Regions from separate parts of the Mesorhizobium sp. WSM4849 genome, predicted to be linked through region 2. Evidence: predicted binding sites of a transcription regulator. Region 2 holds the regulator's gene; each other region holds the start of a gene.
The links. The regulator PhoB, encoded in region 2, activates phosphate uptake and scavenging genes when phosphate is short. The targets are predictions, from matches to a motif close to TGTCATNNANCTGTCAT.
Positions count from the first base shown of each region.

Region 1: AC0L3L_RS12345 (esterase-like activity of phytase family protein) is a predicted target of PhoB. The motif match lies at 3,435-3,451, and genes of this name have one in related genera.
Region 3: ugpB (sn-glycerol-3-phosphate ABC transporter substrate-binding protein UgpB) is a predicted target of PhoB. The motif match lies at 2,056-2,072, and genes of this name have one in related genera.
Region 4: AC0L3L_RS24355 (LTA synthase family protein) is a predicted target of PhoB. The motif match lies at 1,711-1,727, and genes of this name have one in related genera.

Region 1 covers NZ_JBVVPW010000009.1:148,398-154,016, forward strand. The annotation lists gene AC0L3L_RS12325 (alpha/beta fold hydrolase) at 12-968, shown strand; gene AC0L3L_RS12330 (GFA family protein) at 1,156-1,554, shown strand; gene AC0L3L_RS12335 (hypothetical protein) at 1,819-2,061, shown strand; gene AC0L3L_RS12340 (glycoside hydrolase family 25 protein) at 2,290-3,306, shown strand; gene AC0L3L_RS12345 (esterase-like activity of phytase family protein) at 3,512-5,619, shown strand, end outside.
Region 2 covers NZ_JBVVPW010000004.1:66,624-72,242, reverse strand. The annotation lists gene xylF (D-xylose ABC transporter substrate-binding protein) at 1-433, opposite strand, end outside; gene AC0L3L_RS05450 (ROK family protein) at 701-1,948, shown strand; gene phoB (phosphate regulon transcriptional regulator PhoB) at 2,145-2,834, opposite strand; gene phoU (phosphate signaling complex protein PhoU) at 2,851-3,558, opposite strand; gene pstB (phosphate ABC transporter ATP-binding protein PstB) at 3,597-4,412, opposite strand; gene pstA (phosphate ABC transporter permease PstA) at 4,425-5,619, opposite strand, start outside.
Region 3 covers NZ_JBVVPW010000004.1:238,740-244,358, forward strand. The annotation lists gene argH (argininosuccinate lyase) at 1-1,093, opposite strand, end outside; gene tlpA (thiol:disulfide interchange protein TlpA) at 1,129-1,815, shown strand; gene ugpB (sn-glycerol-3-phosphate ABC transporter substrate-binding protein UgpB) at 2,135-3,445, shown strand; gene ugpA (sn-glycerol-3-phosphate ABC transporter permease UgpA) at 3,527-4,411, shown strand; gene ugpE (sn-glycerol-3-phosphate ABC transporter permease UgpE) at 4,420-5,268, shown strand; gene AC0L3L_RS06265 (sn-glycerol-3-phosphate import ATP-binding protein UgpC) at 5,276-5,619, shown strand, end outside.
Region 4 covers NZ_JBVVPW010000023.1:79,084-84,702, reverse strand. The annotation lists gene fabG (3-oxoacyl-[acyl-carrier-protein] reductase) at 1-478, opposite strand, end outside; gene fabD (ACP S-malonyltransferase) at 535-1,488, opposite strand; gene AC0L3L_RS24355 (LTA synthase family protein) at 1,757-3,682, shown strand; gene rpsF (30S ribosomal protein S6) at 3,984-4,478, shown strand; gene rpsR (30S ribosomal protein S18) at 4,478-4,726, shown strand; gene rplI (50S ribosomal protein L9) at 4,937-5,521, shown strand.

The sequences.
Region 1 (5,619 bases), on a different contig from region 2:
AGGAGACCGACATGTCCAGATCGATGTTTTTCGCCATTTTCGCCTCGGCTGCGGCGCTCTTCACTGCGCCGGGCGCCACCAAAGCCGAGGAGGCAAAGCCCGCCATGACCTCCGAAATGAAAGCAATGCCGAAGCCGGCGAAAGCCGGCCTGCTGCCGATCAACGGCCTGAATTACTATTACGCCGTCTATGGCCAGGGCGAGCCGCTGCTTCTGCTACATGGTGGGCTCGGCACGACCGACATGTTCGCGCCGATTCTGCCGAAGCTTGCCGAAAACCGCACCGTAATCGGCGTCGACCTGCATGGTCACGGCCGCACCGCGCTCGGCGACCGGCCGCTCAGCCTGGAGGCGATGGGTGACGACATGGCGGCGATCGTCAAGGCGCTCGGCTACGAGCAGGTCGATGTCATCGGTTACTCGCTGGGCGGCGGCGTTGCCTTCCGCATGGCCGTCCAGCATCCCGAAGCCGTGCGCCGGCTGGTCCTGGTCTCGACCGGCTATGCCTCGGACGGCTTCTATGCCGACATGCGCACCCAGCAGGCGCAGGTCGGCGCGGCGATGGCCGACATGATGAAGGACACGCCGATGTACAAGTCCTACGCGGCGGTTGCGCCGCATCCGCAGGACTTTCCGAAGCTGCTCGATCAACTGGGCGCCCATATGCGCAAGGACTACGACTACTCCGCCGACGTGGCGAAGCTGAAGATGCCGGTCATGCTGGTTTTTGGCGACAGCGACATGTACCGGCCCGAGCATGAGATCAAGTTCTATCAGATGCTCGGCGGCGGGCTGAAGGACGCCGGCTGGATGCGCGAGAACCTGTCGCAGAACCGCTTGGCCATCCTGCCGAACCGCACCCATTACGACGTGTTCTTCGCGCCGGAACTGGTGGCTGCCGCGCTGCCCTTTCTCAATGGCGAGACCAAGGTCAAGACCTGGGACGAGATCGTCAGCGAAACGAACTGACCGCCTGACAACTGCCTGCCGGCCGTCCTCCCGCGAGATGGCCGGCGACGCTCGTTGCGCATCGAACCTGATCGCACGTTCGGCCAGCCGCATCACGCCAACAGATGGCGCCATCAAAGCTTTTCAATTGACGCTCCTATCCCGGCAGCTACCTTGCTGCCAATCTTCAGAAAGAGGGGCTCAGGCAATGGCGAAATATCAGGGCGGCTGCCTGTGCGGGGCGGTGCGCTACCGCACTGAGGCCGCGCCGATCAACGAGCGCGTCTGCCATTGCCGGCTTTGCCAGAAGGCGCTGGGCGCTGCCTTCAACGCCCGCGTGCTGTTCCGCATCGACGATGTGACCATCGACGGGCCGTTGGCGACAGTGAGTTCCTCGCCCGATCTCAAGCGCGGCTTCTGCCCGGGCTGCGGCACGACGATGTTTTCCCGGCGCGACTCCGCCGGCATCATCGGCGTCACCTCAGGCTCGCTCGACGACCCTTCGATATTCAAGCCGCAGATGCATATGTGGACCGCCTCGAAGCAGCCCTGGGTGCAACTCGACGACGGACTGCCGCAATATGAAGGCGCCCCGCCGCCCGCTTAACCTTCTCCCCTTGTTGTGGGAGAAGGTGGATTGCCGCGCAGCGCCAAGACGGTTGAGGGGTGCTGGCCGGAGCGCTGTTGGTGCCAAGCTGGAACACCGCTCATCCGGCCGCTTCGCGGCCACCTTCTCCTACAACAAGGGGAGAAGGCAAAGGCGTGCCCAATTTTTTTCATCCGCGACACGAGATCGCCGGCAAAGCGTCATTGGCGAGCCATCATTGCCGCCTATCTATTACGTGCGGGTCGGCAGTCGAGGAGGCGACGGATGAACGACAGAATCAACACCCTGGATGAGCTTTTGAGCGATCCGATGGTCAAGCTCGTGATGGAGCGTGACCGCGTGCAGCCGGCCGAGCTTCGCACGCTGCTTGAAGAAAAGGTTCGCCGGGCGGAGGACGATGCGCCGGTCGTCAATCGCCCCGCCGACGATCGACCCGTCGAGGATCGCTTTGTGCCGCCCGCTCACGTGGTGGCCACGGCCTGCCACACGCTATGGTTGTGCGGCTAGCAGGGGTGCAAGGTCGGCGATCCTTCGCGCGCCCCTCTGCCCTGCCGGCGTTTTCAAGCTCTCGCCGCTACGGCGATCAAGCGAACGCACCATGTATTCTGTTTGCCCAGCTCTCATCCTAACAATTTGATTCAAACTTTGTTGGTAATTTCTCGTTAGTAATCTGGACTGGTTTGTCCGGCGGCGTTGTCTTGCCCTCGGTCTGTTGTGTTCTGCGTACAGGTCCAGATGCGGTTATCAGGCGTCGTCATCTTTGTGCTCGCGTCTCTGTGCCTTGCCGGCTGCACATCCACGTCCGGCGTCGACGCGTTGCAAGTGCCGTCCAGCGAGACGACCAGCTCGGTTGTGCGGCCGCCCGCGCCGGTAGCGTCGGTCGGTGCGGCCGATGCGGCACCCGACTTCGCGCAGGAAGAGGCGGCGGAGCAGACTGTGGCGATGGCCACTCCAGAGCCTGCGGAAAGCATCGAACCACCCGCCGAACCGATCGCCCTGGTGGCGCCGACGCGGCTGGCACGGGCAGCACCGATCCTCGCCGAGCCGGTCCAGCGCTATCGTTTTCGTGACGCCAAGCCGATCAATTTCGGCAGGGCCTCGCCCAGACACCTCGCCGTTCACGGCGTCGACGTCTCGCGCTGGCAGGGCAACGTGAACTGGGACAAGCTGCGCGCGCAGGGCGCGAACTTTGCCTACATCAAGGCGACCGACGGCGGCGATCATCTCGACCCAATGTTCAGGAAGAACTGGCGCAATGCCCACGCCGCCGGCCTCAAGCGCGGCGCCTACCATTTCTTCTACTGGTGCCGCACAGCCGGCGAGCAGGCCGACTGGTTCATCCGAAACGTGCCGAGAGTCGAGGGCGCCTTGCCGCCGGTGATCGATGTCGAGTGGAACGGCGAATCCAGCTGCAAGCGGCGGCCGTCGCGGCAAAAGGTGCTGGAGAAGATGCAGGTGTTCATGGACAAGCTCGAGCGCCACTACGGCCAGCGGCCCATCATCTACACCGCGCCTGATTTCTACCGCGACAATCTGCGTGGCGCATTTCTGGACTATCCATTCTGGCTGCGCGCGGTGGCACAGCACCCGGCAAAGGTCTATCCCGGCCGCAAATGGGTGTTCTGGCAGTATTCCGGCTCCGGCCTGTCGCACGGGGTGAGGGGCCGCATCGACCTCAACGTGTTCCACGGCGACGAGAGAGCCTGGCGGAACTGGGTCGGCGGACGGCAGATGGTGGCCGAGGCGGAGTAGGGCGTCCTTCCGGGGCTGGAGCTTCTTGCTGTTCGCGCCTGTGGGGGCTGATCGCGGCCGCAGAAAGCCGCCATTTGCAGGCCAGCATGAGGTGAATATCGACGGACCCTGACCGCCTGTCGCGGAAGTGTCATCGATCCGTCATCGCTTTGAAATGTGGTTCCCGCAAATCAGGTGGCTTCCATTCGAACAGGAGACGCCACCCGTGCCCCGCCATTCCGCGCTTTTCGTCCTGACGGCAGCGCTTGCTGCCTCCGTTTCGCTGCCGGCCCATGCCGACATGATGTTCAACCGGGTCGCGAGCTTCGCGGTCGCCGGAAACCTCCCGGCGGACGTCGAGAAGACCACGCCGACTTCGTCCGAGATCATCGCGGCGAGCGAAGACGGCATGACGCTGGTCTATTCCGACAGCCCGCTCGGTGCGGTCGGCTTCATCGACATCGCCGATCCCAAGGCGCCCAAGGCCGGCGGCATCGTCAAGATCGACGGCGAGCCGACCTCGGTTGTGGTCATCGGCGGCAAGGTGCTGGCCGGCGTCAACACGTCGGAGAGCAAAGCCAAGCCTTCGGGCAACCTTACTATCATCGACCTCGCCTCCAAGGCGATCGAAAGCACCTGCGACCTCGGCGGCCAGCCGGACTCACTGGCATTCAGCAAGGACGGCAAGTTCCTGGCCATCGCCATCGAGAACGAGCGCGACGAGGATCTGAACGACGGAGAAATTCCGCAGATGCCGGCGGGCGACCTCAAGATCTTCACGCTGGCCGAGGGCCAGCCTGACTGCGCGACGATGAAGACCGTCAACCTGGCGGGCATTGCCGAAGTCGCGGCGGAAGATCCGGAGCCGGAATTCGTCGCCTTCAACGAGGCCGGCGAGATAGCAGTCACACTGCAGGAAAATAACCACATCGCCATCGTCAACGCCGAGACCGGCGCGATCGTCACGCACTTCACCGCAGGCTCGGTCGCGCTGGACAAGATCGACACCAAGAAGAACGGCGCTCTGTCCTTCGATGGCAAAATGGAAAACGTCGCGCGCGAACCCGACGCCGTGAAATGGCTCGACAATGACCGCCTCGTCGTCGCCAACGAAGGCGACTACAAGGGCGGCTCGCGCGGCTTCACAATCTTCAGCAAGAAGGGCGAGGTTCTCTACGAATCCGGCCCATCCTTCGAGTACCAGGTCGCCAATGCCGGCCATTATCCCGACGCCCGCAACAAGAAGGGCATCGAGCCGGAGGGTCTCGAAACCAGCACGTTCGGCGAAGACAGACTGATTTTCGTCACTTCGGAGCGTGGCTCCGTTGTCGGCGTCTACAAGGACACGGGTGCGGAGCCTCAGTTTGTCCAGATCCTGCCGTCCGGCATCGCTCCGGAAGGCCTGGTCGCGATCCCGTCGCGCAATCTCCTGGTCACCGCCAACGAGGCCGACCTGGTCGAGGACGGGCTCGCCCGCTCGCACGTGATGATCTACGAGCGCTCCGAGGGTCCCGCCACTTACCCGATGATTACGGCAAAGCTCACGGCAGACGGCGCGCCGCTCGGCTGGGGTGCGCTTTCGGCGCTCGCGGCCAGCGACACCGCCGGCAAGCTGTTCGCAGCGTCGGACTCGTTCTATGCCAACGCGCCCTCGATCTTCGAGATCGATGCCACGCAGACGCCGGCGCTGATCACCGGCAAGACCATCGTCACGCGTGGCGGCCATCCCGCACAGAAGCTCGACATCGAAGGTATTGTCGCCGACGGTGAAGGCGGCTTCTGGCTGGCCAATGAAGGCGATCCGGCAAAGCTCGTCCCGCACGCTATCCTGCGCGTCGACGACAAGGGCGAGATCAAGCAGGAAATCGGCTTCCCGACAGAATTGCTCGCTCATCAGAGCCGCTTCGGCCTCGAAGGCATCACCACCATTGGCGAGGGCGACGACCTGACGTTGGTGATGGCGGTGCAGCGCGAATGGGCCGACGATCCGAAGGGCCAGGTCAAGCTTTTGGCCTACAAGCCGCAGGCCAAGGAATGGTCGGCAGTGCGCTATCCGCTCGAAGCGACCGAAGCTGGCTGGATGGGGCTGTCGGAGATCACCGCGCATGACGGCAAGCTCTACATCCTCGAACGCGACAACCAGATTGGCGACCTGGCCAAGGTGAAGCGCATCTATTCGGTGGCGCTCGACGCCTTCAAACCGGCCAAGCTCGGTGGCGAACTGCCGTTGGTCGAAAAGACGCTGGTGCGCGACATCGTCGGCGACCTGAAATCAGCCACCAACGGCTATGTCATCGACAAGGTCGAAGGTTTCACCATCGACAAGAACGGCGA
Region 2 (5,619 bases):
GCGCCACCTTGAACACTTCGCGGGCCTGCATGCGGCCGACTTCCTGGTTGTCGAAGGTCAGATAGAACACGTCCTTGTTCTCGATCAGCCGGTCATAGCCGACGACCGGAATGCCTTCGTCCAGCGCCTTCTGCACCGCCGGCCCGATGGCCGAGGCATCCTGCGCAAGGATGATCAGCGCGTTGGCACCCTGCGAGATCAGGCTCTCGACGTCGGTCAGCTGCTTGCCGGGATTGGACTGTGCATCGGCGGAAATATACTTGTCGCCGGCGGCCTCAATCGCCGACTTCATGGCGGCTTCGTCGGTCTTCCAGCGCTCTTCCTGGAAGTTCGACCACGAAACGCCAATGACCTTGTCCTTGGCCTGTGCGACCGACGCGAGCGTCAGCGACATGGCGACCCCCGCCAGCATGGCGGCTGCGAATCTCTTCATGATTTTCCTCCCTGCGCCGCGTACGGCGCGACCAACTGGCCCGAAGGCCGGCACAAAGGCCCCTATTTTTTCGAGGCTCGAAAAAATACTGGTCCAACCGCGAAGCGCTGTCAACATCAATTCCGATGGATTTTGATGTCCCTGCCGACTTATTTCGAGCCTCGGAATAAATAATGACAGGGTCCGCTGCTTCTGCCACTATTTGTCGGACATTACCGACGGCCTCCGATTCATGAGCGGCCGCGGCAATAGGGAGGAAGCAAAAGAATGTCGGTTGGAATCCGTCATGACGATTTGCGCCGGCGTAACCGGGCGATGGTGATTTCTGCGGTACGCCGGGCCGGCCAGCCGTCGCGGACCGAGATCGCCGCAACCACCGGCCTCAGCCATTCGACCATATCGGCGATCTCTTCCGACCTGATCCAGGAAGGCATCCTGACCGAGAGCAAGGCGAGCGAGACCGTTTCGATGAAACGCGGCCGACCGCAGGTCGGCCTCAGCCTCAATCCGGAAGCCGCTGCGGTATTGGCGGTCGTGTTGTCGCTGAATTTCCTGTCGGTCGCTGTCATCGATTATGCCGGACAGGTCGTCGCCGAGGAACAGCGCCGGCTGGACACGCTGACCATGTCGCGCGACGAGCTGATCGACGAATGTGTCGCCATCGTGCGGCGCCGGATCGAAGACCCCGACCTCGACGTCCAAAGCGTCGCCCGCATCGCGCTGGCGATCCAGGGCATCACCGATTCGCATGCGCGCGCCATGTTGTGGTCGCCGATCACGCCGCAGACGAACATCGCCTTCGCCGACATTCTGGAACGCGAGTTCGGCATCCCGGCCATCATGGAGAACGACTGCAACATGATGGCCGTGGCGCTGCGCTGGCGCGACCCGGATCGCTACCGCGACGATTTCATCGCCATCCTGCTCTCGCACGGCATCGGTATGGGGCTGGTGCTGAAGGGCGAACTGTTCACCGGCACCCATTCCTCGGGCGGCGAATTCGGCCACATGATTCATCGGCCGGGCGGCGCGCTTTGCCGCTGCGGGCGGCGCGGCTGCGTCGAGGCCTATGCCGGCAACTACGCCATCTGGCGCAACGCAAGGCAATTGAGCGAGAACGCAGAGCCGGTCGCCGATGTCAGCGACGCCGAGATGCAGGCACTGGCGGCCCGGGCGCGTCAGACGGACGGACCGGAGCGCGAAGCCTACCGCAAGGCCGGCGAAGCGCTCGGCTTCGGGCTTGGCAGCCTGTTCGCGCTGATCGATCCGGCGCCGGTCGCCATGGTCGGCGCCAGCGCTGCCGCCTTCGACCTGATCGAACCGGCCCTGCGCGAGGCCATCGCCCAGACCGCCGGCGGCCAGCATTCGGGTTCGATTTCCTTCGACACCGAGACGAACGAGCTGCCGCTGATCCGCGAAGGCTGCGCCTTGCGGGCGCTGAGCTTCGTCGACCAGGAGATTTTCGCGCCGGGCGCGCAAGGGAAGTCCGGCACGATCAGGAAGGACGTGGCCTGAGTCCGAAGGCAAGGAACAAAGGCGGAATGCGACTTGGGGATGTGTTGAGATTCAGGTCAGGCCGCGCCGGGCTCGAAGACGGGCGCGAGCCGACCAGACTGGGTGAGTTCCGAGAACCGGAACGGAGCGTACTTTTGGGTACGTACCGGAAGCGCAGGAAATCGCCGGTCGCAGGCCGGCATCACCTGAATATCAGCTAGTCTTCCCTGATCGCATAGCCCGCACCGCGGATGGTGCGGATGACGTCGGGCATGCGACCATTGTTGACCGCCTTGCGCAACCGGCCGACATGGACGTCCACCGTGCGCTCGTCGATGTAGATCGTCTCGCCCCAGACATTATCGAGCAACTGGCTGCGCGAGAAGACCCGACCTGGGTGCCGCATCATGAATTCGAGCAGCCGGAATTCGGTCGGCCCGAGCCGGATCTCGCTCTTCTTGCGATAGACCCTGTGCGATTCGCGATCGAGCATGATGTCGCCGACCTTCAGCACGCTGGACAGCACTTCGGGCTTGGCGCGGCGCAGCAGCGCCTTGATCCTGGCCATGAATTCCGGTGTCGAGAACGGCTTGACCAGGTAGTCGTCGGCCCCTGTCGAGAGGCCGCGCACCCGGTCGCTCTCCTCGCCGCGTGCGGTCAGCATGATGATCGGCAGCCGCTCGGTTTCGGGGCGCATCCGAAGGCGTCGGCAAAGCTCGATGCCGGAAACCGCCGGCACCATCCAGTCGAGCACCAGAAGATCGGGCACGTTTTCCTGCAGCCGGATTTCGGCCTCGTCGCCGCGCGTCACCACCTCGACCTGATAGCCTTCGGATTCCAGATTGTAGCGGAGGAGGACGCCCAGCGGCTCTTCGTCCTCCACCACCATGATGCGTGGCGCGATCATCGACCGGTCACCCCCGTCATGTCGCCGGCGCCGACATCGTCGTTTCGTCGAGCTTCGGGCGATCCGCCGGCAATTGCTGCCCGGTCACGACATAGTAGGCGTTTTCGGCGATGTTGGTGACGTGATCGCCGATACGCTCGAGATTCTTGGCGCAGAACAGAAGATGCGTGCAGGCGGTGATGTTGCGCGGATCCTCCATCATGTAGGTCAGGAGTTCGCGAAAAACCGCCGTGTATTTCACGTCGATCTTCTGGTCGTCGGCGCGCAGTTCTTTCAACGCGCCGGCATTGCGCGACACATAGTGCTCGACCACGCCGCGGAGCTGCACAAGAACGAGATCCGCCATCGCGTCGATACCGTGCGAGAGATTACGCGGCGTGGCGCTCTGCCCGACTGCGCTGACCCGCTTGGCTATGTTCTTGGCCAGGTCGCCGATGCGCTCGAGATCGCCGGCCATGCGGATTGCGCCAACCACGGCGCGCAGATCTTGCGCCATCGGCTGCCGCTTGGCGATCAGCGTGATCGCACTATCGTCGAGTTCGCGCTGCCGCGCATCCATGATGGCGTCGTCCGAGACGACGCGCTGCGCCATCGCATTGTCTGATGCAAGCAACGCGCGGATCGAGGCTGCGACCATCGCGGCGGCGAGCTCGTCCATATCGCGGATCAGCCTGTCGATGTGCTCCAGTTCCTCGTCGAAAGATGCGACGGTGTGTTCACCCATGATACTGTCCTCGTGTTCGAAATTCGCCGCCGGACCGCTCAGCCGAACCGGCCGGTGATGTAGTCCTGGGTGCGCTTGTCGTCGGGGTTGGTGAACATCTTGTCGGTCGCGCCCTCCTCGACCAGATAGCCGAGATGGAACATCGCCGTGCGTTGCGACACGCGCGCTGCCTGCTGCATCGAATGGGTGACGATGACGATCGTGTAGTTCTGGCGCAGTTCGTCAATCAGTTCCTCGACGCGGGCGGTGGCGATCGGATCGAGCGCCGAACAGGGCTCGTCCATCAGGATCACTTCCGGCGATACGGCGATGGCGCGCGCGATGCACAGGCGCTGCTGCTGTCCGCCGGAGAGACCGGTACCCGACTCGAGCAGGCGATCCTTGACCTCGTTGAACAGGCCGGCCTTCTTCAGGCTCGATTCAACGATGCCGTCCAACTCGGCCTTGCTCCTGGCCAGGCCGTGAATGCGCGGACCGTAGGCGACGTTTTCATAGATCGACTTCGGAAACGGGTTCGGCTTCTGGAATACCATGCCGACGCGGGCTCGCAGTTCGACGACATCGATCTTCGGGTCGTAGACATCTTCGCCGTCGAGCGTGATCTTGCCGCTCACCCGCGCGATATCGATGGTGTCGTTCATTCGGTTCAGGCACCGCAGGAAGGTCGACTTGCCACAGCCCGATGGGCCGATCAACGCCGTCACCTGGTTCTCGCGGACATCGATATCCACATCGAACAGAGCTCGCTTCTCGCCGTAATGAACAGAGACCTTTTCGCCCTTCATCTTGATCGAAGGGGCATTGGTTCCGCTGCTCAGTTTCTGTTCGACGCCAGCTTCCGTCATGATGTTCATATCCTCTACTCCTTACCAGCGCCGCTCGAAGCGCCTGCGCAGTATCACCGCGATGGCGTTCATGATGACCAAAAACAGCAGCAAAATCAAAATCGCCGCCGAAGTCTTCTGCTGGAATCCAGCTTCCGGGAAATCCGCCCACATGAATATCTGCACCGGCAGGATCGTCGCGGGATCGGTGAAGCCGCCGGGAATGTCGACGATGAAGGCGACCATGCCGATCATCAGCAACGGCGCGGTTTCGCCCAGCGCATGCGCCATTCCGAGGATGGTGCCGGTCATGATCCCCGGCATCGCCAGCGGCAGGACGTGATGGAATACGGTCTGGACCTTGGACGCTCCGATGCCGAGCGCCGCCTCGCGGATCGACGGCGGCACGGCGCGCAACGAAGCGCGCGAGGCGATAATGATGATCGGCAGGGTCATCAGCGCCAGCACCATGCCGCCGACCACCGGGGCTGAGCGCGGCATGCCGAAGAAATTCAGGAATACGGCAAGTCCAAGCAGGCCGAAGACGATCGAAGGCACCGCCGCCAGATTGTTGATATTCACTTCGATGATCGTCGTCAGCCGGTTCTTGGGGGCAAATTCCTCAAGATAGATCGCCGCCGAAACGCCGATGGGGAAGGCGATGGCGAGCGTAACGATCATGGTCAGGAACGATCCGACGACCGCGCCCCAGACACCGGCCAGTTCCGGCTCGCGGCTTGCGCCGGTGAAGAAGAAGATCGAGTTGAACCGGCTTTCGATCAGGCCGGCGCTCTTCAGCGTGTCGAGCCAGACGATCATCTTGTCGGAAATCTTTCGCGATTCTTCCGGCGTGTCGATGACGCGCAGGAATGCCTGGCCGCTCGCGGCGGGCGCCGTGCTGTCCAGCGCCTCGATCACCGTGCCCTTTGCGACCGCCGTCCCGTTGGCCCCAGGCGACAGCGCGGTCAGCTTGACCGTACCGCCATTGAACGCGACCAGCAGCGACGACGCACCGCTCGTCAGCGTGAGCATACCGTTTTCGCCCTCGGTCGCACCATTGCCACGCGCCAGCGTCAGCATGGCGTCGTCGCCGAAGGTCAGATCGATGTCGCCGCTGGTTTCCGAAGGGGTGACGCTTGTCGAAATCGCTTCGTCCGAACCGACGTCGGCAAGCAACCCCTTGAGATAAAGGTCGGCAAAATCGTCAAGTGGAACCGCATAGTCCACCGTTCCTCCG
Region 3 (5,619 bases), 170 kb from region 2:
CCTTCTTCATGGCGGCGGCGTTCACCGTCATGTCGCGCACCATGCCGGTCATCGCCGCCAGCATCAGGTCGAGCGTCTCGGCGGCGTCGAACACGGATTCCTTGTCCTCCTGCATGTCCTTGCCATAGGTCAGCGGCATGCCCTTCATGACAGTCAGCAGGCCGACCAGATGGCCAGTGACGCGGCCGGTCTTGCCGCGCACCAGTTCGGCAGCGTCGGGGTTCTTCTTCTGCGGCATGATCGAGGAGCCGGTGGAGAAACTGTCGGACAACCTGACGAAGCCGAATTGCGGCGTCGACCAGATGATGATCTCTTCGGCCAGCCGCGACAGATGCGTCGCGCAGATCGCCGCCAGCCCCAAAAACTCCAGCGCGAAATCGCGGTCCGAAACGCTGTCCAGGGAATTGCGCATCGGCTCGCGGAAGCCGAGCGCCTTGGCCGTCTGGTGCCGATCGATCGGAAAGCTGGTGCCGGCAAGGGCGGCCGCACCGAGCGGGCTTTCGTCCATCCGTTCGATGGCATCGCGAACGCGCGACAGGTCGCGCGAAAACATCTCGACATAGGCCATGCAGTGGTGGCCGAAGGTCACCGGCTGCGCCGCCTGCATGTGGGTGAAGCCAGGCATCACCGTTGCCGCATGCTCCTCGGCCCGTTCCAGGAACGCCGTGATCAGGCCCTTCAGCGCCTCGGCGACGCGAAAGCATTCGTCCTTGACCCACAGCCTGAGGTCGACCGCCACCTGGTCGTTGCGCGAACGGGCGGTGTGCAGGCGGCCGGCGGCCGGCCCGATCAGCTCGGCAAGGCGAGCCTCGACATTCATGTGGATGTCTTCCAGCCTGGTCGAGAACTCGAACGTGCCGGCTTCGATCTCTGCCAGGATCGTGTTCAGCCCGTGAGCGATTTTTTCTTGATCGGCCGCCGAAATAATGCCCGTTTGCGCCAGCATCTCGCTATGGGCGATCGAGCCTCTGATATCCTGCGCATAGAGCTTGCGGTCGAACGAGATCGACGCGTTGATGGCTTCCATGATCGCGGCCGGACCCGAGGCAAAACGTCCGCCCCACATCTGGTTGCTGGCCTTCTTGTCGCTCATCGCTATAACCCGTGCTCCGGAGCAGTTTTTAAAAAATGGCAGACGGCAATCGATTTTTTCCGGCCCCGCGCCTCATCCTCGCCGCTTTGGTGGCGGGCGTGCTGGCCGGCGCGGTCGCGGTATATGTCAGCGAGAGCGGTTCTGGCAACAACGCCCCCGCTCAAGTCGCAGTTGACGACAGCAAGGACGATGCCGCCTGCGCCGCCAAGGCTGACCGCGCCAAGACGGTCGCGGCGGCTGCTACCGGGCAGGTTGCCGCACTCTTGCCGGCCGATCCGCCGCAATCGCTGAAAAGCCTTGCCTTCAACGACCCTGGCGGCAAGCCGATGACGCTCGCCGACCATGCCGGCAAGACGGTGCTGCTCAATCTGTGGGCGACATGGTGCGCGCCGTGCCGCGCCGAAATGCCGGCGCTCGACGCGCTGCAGAAAGAAATGGGCAGCGACGCCTTCGAGGTCGTCGCGGTCAATGTCGATGCCGGCGACGACACCAAGCCAAAAAAGTTCCTCGAGGAAACCGGCGTCGAGGCGCTCGGCTACTACCGCGATTCGACGATGGCGCTGTTCAACGATCTCAAGACACGCGGCCTGGCGCTCGGCCTGCCGGTGACCATGCTGATCGACGGTGAAGGCTGCCTGATCGCTCACATGAACGGCCCGGCCGAATGGTCGAGCCCGGACGCCAAGCGGCTGGTCGAGACGGCGCTCGGCAAGTCGGACTAATGCATGTCGCGCAAAGGTGCGCAGCGGTTTTGCGATAACGACATGCATCAAAACAAGAACCTAAAGCGCGTCGCAGGAATCCATTCAAACGCGACGCGCTTTAGGCGCCGGCGATCGTGCCGATCTCGGTCGCCTTGTTCGATCCGTAAGCCGGCTTGGCAAATTGCTTTCCATCAGCTCTCATTTCGAAACGTGCACCATTTTGAGGCCGAGATCGAGTTCATCGATCCGCAACAAAACCGTTGTCCAATTGTCACGAGCGGCACATATTGCCTTTGCGAGAGTGCCCTTTCGCCAATGACAAAACGGGAGATGAAACATGAAGTTCTTCGGCTTCGCGGCCGGTGTCGCCGCCACCATGACCCTGCTTTCCACCACCTCCGCCTTCGCCGTCACGCAGATCAGCTGGTGGCACGCCATGACCGGCGCCAACGCCGAGGTCGTCGACAAGATCTCAAAGGATTTCAACGCCAGTCAGAGCGACTATGAGCTGGTTCCGGTGTTCAAGGGCACCTATCCCGAGACGCTGAATGCCGGCATCGCCGCCTTCCGCGCCGGACAGGCGCCCGATATTCTCCAGGTGTTCGATGTCGGCACCGGCGTGATGATGGCGGCCGAGGGTGCGATCAAGCCGGTGGCCGAGGTGATGACCGGTGCCGGGTTGACCTTCGACAAGAGCCAGTATCTGCCCGGCATCGTCGGCTATTATTCGAAGCCGGACGGCACCATGCTGTCCTTCCCCTACAACTCCTCCTCGCCGATCCTCTATTACAACAAGGACATCTTCCAGAAAGCGGGCCTCGACGTGAACAGCCCGCCCAAGACCTGGAACGAGGTGTGGGAAGCTGCCAAGAAGATCAAGACGAGCGGCGCCGCCTCATGCGGCTATACCTCGACCTGGCTGACCTGGATCCATCTGGAGAATTTCGCGGCGTGGAATGATGTGTCCTGGGCCACCCAGCAGAACGGTCTGGCCGGCGGTGATGTCGAACTCAAGATCAATGCGCCGATCTTCGTCAACCACTTCCAGGCGCTCGCAGACCTCGCCAAGGATGGCACCTTCAAATATGGCGGGCGCACCTCCGAAGCCAAGCAGATCTTCCTTGCCGGCGAATGCGGCATCTTCACCGAATCCTCGGGCGGTCTCGGCGACATCGTCAAGTCCGGCATGAACTATGGCATCGGCCAGCTTCCCTACGATAGCGACGCCAAGGGCGCACCGCAAAACACCACGCCGGGCGGTGCCAGCCTGTGGGTGTTCGGCAACAAGTCGGACGAGCAATACAAGGGCGTCGCGGCCTTCTTTGCCTACCTGTCCAAGACCGATGTGCAGGAATATCTGCACCAGAAGTCGGGATACCTGCCAGTGACGCTCGCCGCCTACGAGGCGACCAAGAAATCAGGCTTTTATGAAAAGAACCCCGGCCGCGAGACGCCCATCCTGCAGATGACGGGCAAGGCACCGACCGACAACTCGAAGGGCGTGCGCCTGCCGAATCTGCCGCAGGTGCGCGATATCCAGAACGAGGAGTTGGAGAAGATGCTGGCCGACCAGCAAACCGCTCAGCAGGCGCTTGACAACGCGGTCACGCGCGGCAACGCCGCGATCAAGGAAGCGCTAGAGAACTGACGAGATTATCTCGGTTGGTCGATTGGAATATCGCCCACGCGAGCTGGCGTGGGCGACCCCTGGATAGCGAGGGAAATCAGCCTGTCTCCGCGCATCGTCTTTCCCAACAAGATCCTGCCCTTCCTGCTGGTGGCGCCACAACTCGCCATAACACTGGTTTTCTTCTACTGGCCGGCCGGTCAGGCGCTTTACCAGTCGATGCTCAGGCAAGACCCGTTCGGGCTGAGGACCAAGTTCGTCTGGTTCGCCAATTTCCGCAAGGTGCTGGCCGATCCGGCCTACCTCAACTCGATCAAGGTCACGGTGGTGTTCTCGCTTGCGACGGCGATCGTTGCCATGGGTGTGGCCCTCCTGCTTGCGGTCATGGCCGAGAAGGCAGTGCGCGGCAAAGGCCTCTACCGCACACTGTTGATATGGCCTTATGCCGTGGCGCCGGCGATTGCCGGCATGCTGTGGCTGTTTCTATTCAATCCTTCGATCGGCTCGTTGGCCTATTTGCTGAGAAGCATCGGCATCGCCTGGGATCCGCTGCTCAACGGCACCCACGCCATGATCCTGCTGGTGTCGGCGGCTGCCTGGAAGCAGATCAGCTACAATTTCCTGTTCTTCGTCGCCGGCCTGCAGGCGGTGCCGAAAACGCTGATCGAGGCGGCGGCCATGGACGGCGCCGGTGAGACCAAGCGCTTCTGGACCATCGTCTTCCCGCTGCTCGCGCCGACGACCTTTTTCCTGCTGGTCGTCAACACGGTCTATGCCCTGTTCGACACTTTCGGCATCGTTCATGCCGTCACCGGCGGCGGCCCGGGCAAGACGACCGAGACGCTGGTCTACAAGGTCTATAATGACGGCTTCGTCAATCTGATCCTGGGTGACTCGGCGGCGCAGTCGGTCATCCTGATGGCCATCGTCATCGCGCTGACCGCCATCCAGTTCCGCTACGTGGAACGCAAAGTCCATTACGGTTGAGGGCAGCGATGATCGGCCAATCCCCGCTCCGCACCTTCATCGCCCATGCCGTGCTCATCCTTGGCATATTGATCGTGGTTTTTCCGATCTACTATACCTTCGTTGCCTCGACACACACGCTGCAGACCATCCTCAGGCCGCCGCTGCCGCTCTTGCCCGGCGGCCAGCTGTGGAACAATTACAGCGAGGCGCTGTTCGGCGGCATTGGTCGCATCGGCGGCGTCAGCGTCGGCCAACTGCTCCTCAACACCACAATCATGGCGCTCGGCGTTGCGGTGGGAAAGATCTTCATCTCGGTCCTGTCGGCCTACGCGATCGTGTTCTTCCGCTTTCCGCTACGCATGATCTTCTTCTGGCTGATCTTCATCACCTTGATGCTTCCCGTGGAGGTGCGCATCCTGCCGACCTACAAGGTGATGGTCGATCTCGGCATGATCGACACCTATGCCGGCCTGATCATCCCGCTGATCGCCTCGGCCACCGCGACGCTGCTGTTCCGCCAGTTCTTCATGACCATACCGGGCGAATTGGTCGAGGCGGCGCGTGTCGACGGTGCCGGGCCATGGCGCTTTTTCTTCGATATCCTCTTGCCGTTGTCGCGCACCAACATCGCGGCGCTGTTCGTGATCCTCTTCATCTACGGCTGGACGCAGTATCTCTGGCCGCTGCTGGTCACCAACAGCAACGATATGAACACCATCGTCATCGCACTGAGAAAGATGGTTTCCTTCGCCGATGCCGACACCGAATGGCACCTGGTCATGGTCACGGCGATGCTGGCCATCGTGCCGCCGATCCTGGTGGTCGTGCTGATGCAACGATGGTTCGTGCGCGGCCTGGTCGAATCCGAAAAGTGAGAAGCTGATGGCGACCGTCGATCTGAAGGATGTGAAGAAGGTCTATCCCAGCGGCGTCGAAGCCGTGAAGGGCGTCTCCATCGCCATTCCCGACAAGGAGCTTTGCGTGCTGGTCGGTCCATCCGGCTGCGGCAAATCCACCCTTCTCAGAATGATCGCCGGGTTGGAGACGATTTCTGCCGGTACGGTCGCCATCGACGGCAAGGTGGTCAACGCCATCGGCCCGACCGAGCGCGACATCGCCATGGTGTTCCAGAACTACGCGCTCTACCCGCATATGAAGGTCTACGACAACATGGCCTATGGCCTGCGCAATCGCGGCACGCCCAAGGACGAGATCGACAGCAGGGT
Region 4 (5,619 bases), on a different contig from region 2:
TCATGCCGGCCTTGGAGGCGCAGTAATTGGTCTGGCCGGGATTGCCGGTGACGCCAACCACAGAGGTGATGTTGATGATGCGGCCATGCCGGCGCCGCATCATCGGATGGGTCAGTTCGCGGGTCAGCCGGAACACGGCGGTCAGATTGACTTCGAGCACCGTATCCCAGTCGGCGTCCGCCATGCGTACGAACAGACCGTCCTTGGTGATGCCGGCATTGTTGACGAGAATGTCGACGCCTTCGAGATCGGCCTCGACCTGCTGGCCGAGCGCCTTGACCTCGTCGCGATTGGAAAGGTTCGCCGGGAACAGCTTGACCCGCTCGCCGAGCTCGGCCGCCAGCGTCTCCAGCTTTTCGACGCGGGTGCCGTGCAGGCCGACAACGGCGCCCTGCGCATGCAGCACCCTGGCGATAGCCTCGCCGATGCCTCCCGATGCGCCTGTGACGAGCGCCTTGCGGCCGGTCAATTCGAACATGTCTTGTCTCCTGATCTAAGAGAACACCCTACACGGGTGGGGTCAAATCTCGGCGGTTATGCGAGCGCCGCCAGCGCCGCCTCGACATCCGCCGCCGTGCCGACAGCGCCGGTGGCGATATCGCGGTTGATGCGCCGCGCCAGTCCCGACAGCACCTTGCCGGCGCCCACCTCGTAAAGTGTCGCAATGCCATTTGCGCCGAACCACTCCACCGTTTCGCGCCAGCGCACGCGGCCGGTCACCTGTTCGACCAGGCGGCGGGCGATTGCGTCCGGATCGCTGGACGGGGTGACCGACACGTTAGAGACTACGGCCACCAACGGCGCGTTCTTCGTGACCTCGGCCAGCGCATTGCGCATGACCTTGGCCGCCGGTGCCATAAGCGCCGAATGGAAAGGTGCCGAGACCTGCAGCATCAGCGCCCGCTTGGCGCCTTTATCCGTGCACAGCCTCGCCGCCAGTTCGACCGCCGCCCTGGCGCCGGAGATCACCAGTTGGCCACCGCCATTGTCGTTGGCAATCTGGCAAACTGAATCTTTGGCTGAACCTTTGGCCGCTTCAGCGCAGGCGTCTTCGACATCGGCCTGTTCCAGCCCGATGATCGCCGCCATGGCGCCCTCGCCGGCCGGCACTGCCGCCTGCATGGCATTGCCGCGGATACGCAAGAGCCGGGCGGCATCGGCGACCGAAACGAAACCGGCGGCGGCAAGCGCCGAATATTCGCCGAGCGAATGGCCGGCGACATAGGCGACCTTGTCCTTCAGCGAGAAGCCGCGCGATTCCAGCGCCCGGATCGCGGCAAGTGACACAGCCATCAGCGCCGGCTGGGCATTGGCGGTCAGCGTCAGCGTCTCTTCCGGCCCTTCCCAGATCAGCTTCGACAGGTTTTCGCCGAGCGCGTCGTCGACCTCTTCGAAGATCTTCCGCGATTCCGGAAAGGCGTCGGCGAGGTCCTTGCCCATGCCGACAGCTTGGCTGCCCTGTCCCGGAAAGGTGAATGCAACGGCCATGTGTGGCTCCCAACCGGCTGATTTTTTCCTGCCTGTGACGCAAGGCGGGCGGGCAAGTCAAGTCCGGTATCGGCCCGACCCGGGCCACTCCGGCTCGGTATTGCTGGCCGAGTACCTGTTCCAAAAGGCTTTTTATCGATCACTCATGATGAAAATCGCTCACGATTCGTTTGCTGGCTCTTCTTATTTCAGCCACAGGCGCTAGCTTTTCGTGACATATCGATGACAGCTCAATGACGCTTTTGTGTATGGTCGGGGGAATTGTAAGGTGGCAAGGACTAGGAAGGGCGCTGGCAAAGCCGCGCCACAGTTTCTGGAAGGCGATCCGGCCACCGGCTATCTGCCGGGCCGGAAATGGCCTGTTATCCGTTATGGCCTCGTCAGCCTTCTCGCCGCCACCATCCTGGTTTTTGCGATCGAACTGATCGTGCGCGGCGACTTTGCCGGTACCGTCGCATTCTTCCTGCAGCCCTTCAAGCCGGGCTGGACCACCATCATCATCTTCGCGCTGATTCTGATCGGCCTCGACGCAGTGCTCGGCCGCAGCCACCAGAGCCTGATTATCGTCGCGCCGCTGACCCTGGCGCTGGCCTTCGTCGGCCATCAGAAATCGCTTTATCTCGGCGATCCGCTCTATCCGACCGATTTCCTCTATTCACGCCAGATCGTAGCGCTGATGCCGCTTCTGGTGCGCGAACGTCCGGGAACCGCCATCGCTCTGGCGGTCGGCATCGTTGGCAGCCTCTCGCTGCTCGTTTATGGCTGGCGGCTGTGGCGCCGCCGGGTACCGGCGCTCGGTCGCAAGGGGCGGCTGGCCAGGCTGACGCTGACCGTGCCGCTGCTCGCCTTCTTCGTGTCGATCATGGATTACGCGACGTTCTCGTGGACCCGCGACCGGCTGCAAATCATCCCGATCATGTGGGACCAGAAGGAAAATTACGCCTCCAACGGCTTCGCACTGGCCTTCGCGCTCAACGTGCCGATGGCCCATGTCCCCGCGCCTGCCGGCTACTCCGACAAAGCGATCGCGGCGATCGAAAGGCCTGATGTGAAGGCATCGGTACCGACCGAGAAGCCAGATATCATCATCGTCATGAGCGAATCCTTCTGGGATCCGACCGAACTGCCCGGCGTCACCATCACGCCCGATCCGATTCCCAACGTGCGGGCGCTGCGCTCTGGCCACGTATTCTCGCCCGAATTCGGCGGCATGACCGCCAATGTCGAGTTCGAGGCGCTGACCGGCCTTTCCAACGCCTTCCTGCCGGCCGGCAGCATCCCCTACCAGCAATATGTCCGCGCGCCGGTGCCGTCGATGGCAACGTTCCTGAAGAGCCAGGGCTATGAGACGCGCGCCATCCATCCGGGCACAAGCTGGTTCTGGAACCGAACGCCGGTCTATGCGGAGTTCGGCTTCGATGACTTCAAGTCCGAAGAAAACATGCCGTATCTCGAAAAGCGCGGGCCGCTAGCGTCGGACGCGGCAATGACCGACGAGATCATCCGCGAAGCCGACGCCACGGACAATCCGTTCTTCTACTTCGCCGTCAGCCTGCAAAACCACGGACCCTACGAACCGAATCGCTACTACAATCCGACCCACAAGGTGCAGGCTCCGACCAGCCAGTGGGCAAAGGATTCGCTGCTGAGCTTCACGGAAGGCGCATCCGACGCCGACAAGAGCCTCGAGCGCCTTGTCGAATGGGCGAAGAACCGGCGGCGACCGACGGTTATCGCCTTCTTCGGCGACCATCTGCCGCCGCTCGGTCCTGTCTATGTCGAGACCGGCTTCCTCAAGGATAACGTCGCGCCACGCAAGGAGCCGCCCGACCAGATGCTGCTGCATCACCGAACACCGCTGATCGTATGGTCCAACCGCACCGGTCCGGTCGCGGACATGGCCACTGTCAGTCCAGTCTTTCTGCCCTACCATGTCCTGACCACGGCCGGGATCAGCCACCCCTATTACACCGGCTTCCTCGGCCAGATGCGCGAGCGCTACAGCGTCGTCGACCGCAATTTGTTGATGACGCCGGCGGGCGAGGCCACGCCGGACTGGGCGCGCAAGAAGAAAATCGACCCGGCCATTCGCGATTTCCGTCTGCTGCAATACGACATGATGTTCGGCAAGCGCCGCGCAGCGCCCGATTTCTTCCCGGAAACGGTGAAGAAGCTCGTTCCGCATACAAGCTGAAGATGCCGCGACATGTCGCCCTCGCGGCGGCGGATTTTCGGCTCGCCCTTGCCTTGCGGCCAAATTCCTGTATAGACGCCCGCAATCTGCCGGTCCTTGCTGGGGGCTGAACGGAGGGCCGGAGGTTTTTTCGAAACCTTCGTGTGGAGCCAGAAGCGCTTCCGCCTCCCGTGTCTCCGCTCTCGACCGTCTCGTCATGCTCCTTTCTTCCCCGCCCCTTAGGGATCGGCGGGTCAGAGAAGTTGCAGAGGCTTTTGCCGCCGGGAACCGGGAGAGAAACGAAGAAAGGCAATAGAACAATATGGCTCTTTACGAACATGTGTTTCTTGCCCGGCAGGACCTCTCGCAGCAGCAGGTCGATGCGCTTGTCGAACAGTACAAGGGCGTCATCTCCGCGAATGGCGGGTCCGTCGGCCGGGTCGAGAACTGGGGACTGAAGTCCCTCACCTACCGGGTCAACAAGAACCGGAAGGCATACTACACGCTGATGGACATCACCTGCCCGCCGGCCGCACTCAACGAGATGGAGCGTCAGATGGGCCTGTCCGAGGATGTGCTGCGCTTCCTCACCATCAAGGTCGATGCGCATGAGGAAGGCCCGTCGGCGATGATGCAGAAGCGCGAGGAGCGCTCGGAACGCGGCGGCTTCGGCGACCGTGACCGCGGCCCGCGCTCGTTCGGCGACCGCGATCGCGGCGACCGTGGCGATCGCCCGCCGCGCAGCTTCGGTGGCGACGCCGGTGCAGAACGTGGTCCGCGCCGTCCGCGCGAAGGTGTTGAAGGGGGTGCAGAATAATGGTCGACATCAACCAGATCCCGACCCGGCGCCCGTTCCACCGCCGCCGCAAGACCTGCCCGTTCTCCGGCGCCAACGCGCCCAAGATCGACTACAAGGACGTACGTCTGCTGCAGCGCTACATTTCCGAGCGCGGTAAGATCGTGCCGTCGCGCATCACCGCCGTCAGCCAGAAGAAGCAGCGCGAGCTCGCCAAGGCGATCAAACGCGCCCGCTTCCTCGGCCTGCTGCCCTACGTGGTTCGCTAGCACTCTTTCAGCGGGCGGTTCGCCGCCCGCTTTTCCCACGGCGACGGGCGCCGCGGGGTTGCCATCAAATCCCGGGTTGAGGTGAAGACCTCTAACTGCCGCGACAGGCAGGACAGCGACACAGGCGGCGACGCCCTCAGCTTCCTGACCTGTTCCAAACAATTCGGCGTCGATGCCAGCGATTTGGCGCCCAAACGAAGGAACAAAACCATGGACGTCATTCTTCTCGAGCGCGTTTCCCGCCTCGGTCAGATGGGCGATACCGTCAAGGTCAAGGATGGATTCGCCCGCAACTTCCTGCTGCCGCAGGGCAAGGCGCTGCGCGCCAACGAAGCCAACAAGAAGAAATTCGAAGGCCAGCGCGCCCAGCTCGAAGCCCGCAACCTCGAGCGCAAGTCCGAGGCCATGCAGATTTCGGAAAAGCTCGACGGCAAGAGCTTCATCGCGGTGCGTTCGGCCGGCGAAACCGGCCAGCTCTACGGCTCGGTGTCGACCCGCGACATCGCCGAGTTGCTGACGGCTGAAGGTTTCTCGGTCAACCGCAACCAGATCCTGCTCAACCAGCCGATCAAGACCATCGGCCTTACCAATGTGGCGATCGCGCTGCATCCGGAAGTCGAGGTCACCATCACGCTAAACATCGCCCGCACGGCCGACGAAGCCGAGCGCCAGGCCAAGGGCGAGACGCTGACCACCGCCGAAGCCATCTATGGCGAAGACATCAACGACAATGCCCGCCCGGACAACTTCTTCGACCCCAATGCCGAGTTCGAAGGCGGCGAAGACAACGGCTGATTGCACGTCACAAGCGTCAGAGCGGCGCTTTAAAACGTTTCGTCGGCTTCCAGTCATTTCTGGACCAATGCCCGGGCCCCTCGCCTGGGCATTTTTGT